One region of the Paraclostridium sordellii genome, then DNA from elsewhere that is predicted to be linked to it. Evidence: riboswitches for the same ligand, from Rfam matches in the RefSeq annotation. Region 1 holds a riboswitch; the other holds the start of a gene.

Region 1 (3,380 bases):
GGATTTCCTATCATACTAGCAAATTTAGCTGCTACTATAAATGCCACTACTATAAATAGTATAGATAACACTACTGTTATAAAAATAGAGTTATACATTTGGCCTAAGAAATCACCTTTATTTATCATAACGCCTATACCCCAATTGTTGCTATTTTTTACTGGAGCATAGCCTAGTATCCAATCTTCTCCTTTTAACTCTACATCAGTATTTCCTGTTGCACCTGATATAAGTTTTTTATCTGCCTCAGCAAAAGGTTCTAAGTCTTTATTTGTTTGTGCATCTCTTATAGTATTTTCAACACCTATTAAACTAGTGTCTCTATGCGCTATTGTAGTTCCTTCTTTATCTAAAAGATATGCATAACTATTTTTACTTATCTTTATATTATTAACTATATCATTTAAGAAGTCTTTATCTGTATCAAAAGTTACAACACCAACTATTTTACTTCCTTGAACTCCATTTTCCCAAATAGGAGCTGCAACCACAAGTGTAAGTTGACCTGTTACTTTACTTTTTACAGGACTTCCCATATAAGCTTGTCCTCCCATAGAGATTTTGAAATAATCTCTACTTGAATAATCTTTTCCACTGAATAAATCTTTACCGCTTACGTCTAAAATTTGTCCTAATTTTAGCCCATATAATTTTTCTTGCCTATTTATTATATTTTGTTTTTCTTCTACACTAACTTTCGGGTCAGAAAGTTCTTTTATGATTCCAGTTTGTATTGCTGCATTTTTTACATTTGTTAATTTTTGGGCAACTGTATCTGCAGCTTGTTTAGTAGTTTCTACTGCTGTTTTGGATAAAATTGTATTAGATGTCTTATAATTTAGGTAACTTGTTATTGCTCCTAAACATAGACAACAAACTACTGAAAAACATACAATAGTTAATGCAAGTTGAATCTTTATACTTTTGTTTTTTTCTTTACTAATATGTCCAAATTTAAATTTCATTTCTTTTTCTCCCGTTTTTTGACTGTTTTTTTACAGTTTTTTAATTATTTGTTACTTAAACACCTCCTATTAAAAATTTAACTAACAAATTAATCAGTATTTATAAAAATAAAAGGGAGTTAACTTAAGCCAGTTAACCCCCTTTTTAATTATAAGTTTTGTAACTGACTAACTTCTTAAAAAGTCCCTATAGCTTTGCTGCGCCGAATTACTTCGGTTTGCCTATATAGTTGTAGATTTATAATTTATGACTTTTAATACTTATAAATAAATTCTAATTATGTAATTTATTTACTAAAATTGTTTTAGGGACTAAAATAATATTTTCAAATAAATTTATATATACTTTTTAATACGGCATAAATCAAAATAACAAAAGTTAAATTTTTGTAAATTTTTCCACGACCTAGAGAATTTCCAGATCTATACCTATTGTTTCAAATTATTTTTATACTTTTCCTGAAAATCTTGTAAATTTTCAAATAAAAAAGAGCATTATTTCATGCTCTCTTTTTAACTTGTACTATCAAGTTTAGTTACCATAATTATATTTTTATTTTCACTCAATATACTTATAATTTCACTTATACCTACAAGCTTAGATTTTCTTAATGTATATATACATTCATCATCTGAAATAACTTCTATACCTTCAACGTTTACTTGATATCCTTGAATTGATTCTTGAATTTCTCTAATAGCTTCTTGTTTTGATATATATTTAACTTTTAGCTTTATAGTGCTAGCTTTAGTTATATACTTTTCTTCTATTTTTTTTAAAACAACAAGAACTATTATTATACTTATCCCTCCCAAAATACTCACTCTATAAAATCCTATTCCTATGGCTATTCCAATACAAGCAACTGACCATATTGATGCAGCTGTCGTTAAACCTCGGACAGAACCTTTAGTTTTGATTATAGTTCCTGCGCCTAAAAAACCTATACCGGATACAACTTGACCTATAAATCTTCCATCATTTACTTTAATGGCTCCAGACAGTGCTTTCGTAGTTGTAATCTCATTTAAAGCTAATTGAGCTAACTCTACCTGAATCAATGCTGCTATAGTAGCCCCTAGACAAACTAAAGCATGAGTTCTAAATCCTGCAGATACATTTTCTCTCTCTCTATTAAAGCCTATTGCTCCCCCAATAAATATAGCTAATAAAATCCTTATTATAATGTCTTGTATATTCATAAATTTAGCTCCAATCCATAAATTATTAGTTAAACTGAAATTTAATAATTTATATATACCCTCTACTTATAATTTAATATCATTTAAACAAAAAACGTATCACATGTTAGTGATACGTTTTTTTCTACATTAATTTATCATTTTCCATAATTATAGGTTTTGAAGCTCCATTATCTGATGTATTTACATCTAATCTATCCATTAAGTAAGCCTTAACATCATTTTTGTTTTTGAATTTAGATACTTGATATGGTAGAGATGCTCCATATTTTTCAATAAATAAAAATTCATCTTTATCTTTAACTAAAAGACCTACATGACCTACAAATGCATTGCTATCTTCTGGTATATGTAAAAATACATTTATCATTGATACATTAGGATTATCTATAAAAGATATATTTCTTTTTTTCCATTCTTTAATTATTGCTTCTGAATGTGCTTTTACATCTTTAGAATTTTTTACAGGTATAGCTCCATATAAATTTTCAAACTTATCAGTCTCTTCTTTTGTAAATTTACTAATAGGATTATTTTTTATAGCATCTATATCAAACATTAATGTGTTGTCCTCTGTATTAGGCTTTCCTTCTGATTTAATAAAATCTTTAAATAATATAAATGCTGTTAATCTACAGTTAAAATCCATATAATTTAATTTTTTAAAATCCCAAATTCCACCTAGATAACCTTCATCATAAGGTACTTGTAATGTATTTATAGATTTAAATCCATTAGATGAAGTTTCTAATTTATTCAAACTAGATTTATTATTATATTTATTAACTATATCTATAAAGTATTGTGACTGAACTTTATCAATTTTACTTTCTATTAATATATCTTTTATTTCATTTTGAGTTTTATCATCTATTAAATTTGAATAAGTTAGTTTTTTATTTTCTTCTTTTTCAATCTTTTCTTCTTTAGTCTTTGAGCACCCTGTTAATATTAATGCTCCTGAAATTATTAAAGGTAAAATCTTTCTTATCATTTAAGTCCTCCATTTTATATTCCAATTATTTATGACGTAATTTTTAAATATTTTTGTCGACATGATTAGTATACCTTATGCAATTACAAGCTTTCAATGAATTTATAATTACAAATTTGATATAAATTTTTTTGAAATTTTCAAAACTTTTTGGACTATGTTGTTATTAATATTTATTGATTTTATTTAGTTGCCTGCTTAGTTGTTTATTTATGTGT
Region 2 (3,380 bases), 1.6 Mb from region 1:
AGTTATATAAGTTCTAGGTTGTGTTATAATAAATAACTATATGAAAATGAAATTTATTTTAGATAAGGTGGTAATAATGAAAACGAAATTTAATGAATTTAACCTGGATAAAAATATATTAAAATCACTTTTTAACATGGGATATGAAGAACCCTCAAAAGTACAAAAAGAGGTTATACCTAAGCTTATAAAATGCGAAAATATAGTGGTTAAGTCTAAAACAGGTAGTGGAAAGACGGCTAGTTTTGGAATACCGATATGTGAAATGATAAATATAGAAGAAAACTGTATTCAGGCATTGATTATTGTTCCTACTAGAGAATTAGCTATACAAGTAAAAGATGAAATATCTAATATAGGAAGAATTAAGAAAGTTAGATGCAGTGCTATATTTGGAAGACAACCTATAAAGGATCAAATAAATGAATTAAAACAAAGAGTTCATGTTGTTGTGGCTACTCCGGGGAGAGTAATTGATCATATAAAAAGAGAAACTATAGATATTAAAAATCTAAAATATTTAATTATAGATGAAGCTGATAAAATGTTAAATAAAGGGTTTATAGATGATATGGAGTTTATATTTAAAAAGATTTCAAAACAATGTAATATTGGTCTATTTTCAGCGACTATAGATAAAGATATAAAATATGTTTACGAAAAACATATACAAAGTCCAAATATTATAGAAATAAAAAATGATAAGTCTAAAGATAAACCTCAAATTAGAGAAAGATTAATAAATTCAACAACAATTAAAAAATATGATTGTTTAAAGAATATAATATATTATAATAATCCAAAAACCACTATTATATTTTTAAACACAAAAGATAGAGTTAGTAATTTATATAAAAAGATGAAGCAAGATAAGTTCTCTGTAGCACAAATCCATGGAGATATGTCTCAAGAAAAAAGAATATTTGTAATTAAAGATTTTAAGGAAGGAAAATATAATGTACTAGTTAGCACTGATGTTGCAAGTAGAGGAATACATATAGATGATGTTTCATTAGTAATAAACTATGATGTTCCAAAAGATAAGGAAAATTATGTACACAGAATAGGTAGGACTGGAAGACAAGACAAATATGGGCAAGCAATAACTATTATAACAGAAAAAGATGAGAGTGTTATAAATGATATACAAGAATATATTGGATATAATATAGAAAATTTAAAGGACTTAAATGAAGAGAGTATAGAATTAGGTAAAAGAAAGTTTGAAGAGAAATCTAAAAATTTATTTAAAACTAATCGTATAAATAAAAAAGATAGTAAGTTAAATAGTGAGGTTACTAAAATATATTTAAATGCTGGAAAAAAGAAAAAAATAAGAGTTGGAGATATTGTTGGAGCTTTTAGCAATATTGATGGTATAAAAAATGAAGATATAGGAGTTATTGAAATAAGTGATCTATGCTCTTATGTAGATTTACTTAATTATAAAGGTGAGATATTTTTAAAAAAACATAAACAAATATACATAAAAAAGAAACCTGTTAAAGTTAAGAGAGACAATACGATTTAGATTAATAAACTATAAATTTGATTGCAAAAAATATCGAAATTTGGTAAAATTAAGTGAATTAATTTAATGATTTAGAAACGAAGAAGTATATTCTGTATTTGGGCATCTGGAATATATGGAGTTAGTGATGCAACCGGCTATATTTACAAACTGTAGGTATAGCCTTTTTTATTTGAAAGTAAAAATTTAATGATTTAGAGACGAAGAAGTATATTCTGTATTTGGGCATCTGGAATATATGGAGTTAGTGATGCAACCGGCTATATTTACAAACTGTAGGTATAGCCTTTTTTATTTGAAAGTAAAACTTAATAATTTAGAGACGAAGAAGTATATTCTGTATTTGGGCATCTGGAATATATGGAGTTAGTGATGCAACCGGCTATATTTACAAATTGTAGGTATAGCCTTTTTTATTTCCAAATTTAAAAAATAAAAAGAGGTGATTTTTTGAAAGATAGGAAAGGCAGGAAGGTACTTAGCTTAGTTATTATTCTAAATATGATACTAAGTATAATATCGCCAAGTATAACTGTATTTGCTGACAGTAATATTAAACTGAAATTAACCAGTAATAAGAGTAAAGTTGATTCAGGAGATCAAGTTGAATTTAATTTAAACTATGAAGCTTTAAATGGGCCAGGAAGTATAAAAGATGGAGATGTAATAACTTTTGAATTACCTGATGTATTTAAAGATATAAGCCCCAAATATCCACCGGAGCATTTTAAAAGTGTAACAGTAAATGGAACAACTGTTACTGCCGTATTTAGTGAAGGAGCAAATGATGCAATTGGAGGATATATGAGTGTAAAAGCTACTGCTAAAAATGTTGAATCTGCTACAACTCAGAGAGTTGAAGTGAATTTAAATGGAACAGTGCAGTATATGGATATTGAAGTTGATCCTCCAAAAGAAGTAAATCCACCAACAGAAGAAATAATAGATAGACAAATATACAAATCAGTAGACAATCCAGACGGCTATGAAGGTTATGAAAATGGAACTCTAATAAATAATATAAATAATCCAGTAGTAGGGAAAAAGGTTCAGTATAGTATATATGTAAATGAAAAGCATGGATATATCTATAATTCATATATAAAAGATAGTATCCCAGAAGGTATGGAACTAGTCAGAAATTCCATAAAAGTTTATGAAACTAAATATGGACAAGAAGAAAGAAATGTAACATCTGAATTCAAAGGTAAAATGAACTTACAGAGTAATGAGTTTTATGTGAATTTTGGAACTACACAAAATAAATACAGAATAAGTTATGATTTGATAATAAAAAAACAAATGCCAAGATATGATAATATTGCAAGCTTAATTAAACATGATGGAGAAATATCATCAAAAGCTATAGTCAAACCTAAAGATGACGATAAAATTATATCAAAATATAGTAGAACTAATGAAACTGCCAAAGATGAAAATGGACATACAGTAGGTATAGTAAATTTAAATGATAACAAAGTTACATATACATTAGATATAAACCCTAATAACCAAGATATAAAAAATGCTATTGTTGAAGATGTTATACCATCAGGAATGAAATTAGTTGATGGAAGTATAAGAGTTGGAGCATATGATATAGCAGATAATTTTGAGTGGGTTACAAAGCAAATAAAAGATAAAATAAAGTTTGAAAATAATAAATTAACTTTAAACATCGGAGATACAAATAAACATTATTTAGTTTATTATGACTTAGAAGTTACTCAAAGGCAAAAAGCTTATACTAATAATGCCAAAATAAGCTATGATAAAACTTCTAAAGAAGTAAGTAATGTAGTTAGGTATGAAATGAACGCAGGTGCTATAAATGCTAGAAAAACTGTGG

The links. A riboswitch is a leader RNA that binds a small molecule or an ion and turns the genes downstream of it on or off. The one in region 1 is predicted to bind cyclic di-GMP.
Region 2: it holds a riboswitch for cyclic di-GMP, as region 1 does, so the genes downstream of both, ATCC9714_RS11315 (SpaA isopeptide-forming pilin-related protein) here and ATCC9714_RS02665 (methyl-accepting chemotaxis protein) in region 1, are expected to answer to the same signal.

What each region holds. Positions count from the first base shown of each region.
Region 1 is NZ_LN679998.1:551,297-554,676, reverse strand. Features, by position in the region: gene ATCC9714_RS02665 (methyl-accepting chemotaxis protein) at 1-965, opposite strand, end outside; cyclic di-GMP riboswitch class I at 1,122-1,198, opposite strand; gene ATCC9714_RS02660 (MgtC/SapB family protein) at 1,479-2,168, opposite strand; gene ATCC9714_RS02655 (DUF4300 family protein) at 2,293-3,162, opposite strand; gene ATCC9714_RS02650 (DUF3021 domain-containing protein) at 3,329-3,380, opposite strand, start outside.
Region 2 is NZ_LN679998.1:2,359,202-2,362,581, reverse strand. Features, by position in the region: gene ATCC9714_RS11320 (DEAD/DEAH box helicase) at 77-1,531, shown strand; cyclic di-GMP riboswitch class II at 1,596-1,679, shown strand; cyclic di-GMP riboswitch class II at 1,719-1,802, shown strand; cyclic di-GMP riboswitch class II at 1,841-1,924, shown strand; partial or broken gene ATCC9714_RS11315 (SpaA isopeptide-forming pilin-related protein) at 1,982-3,380, shown strand, end outside.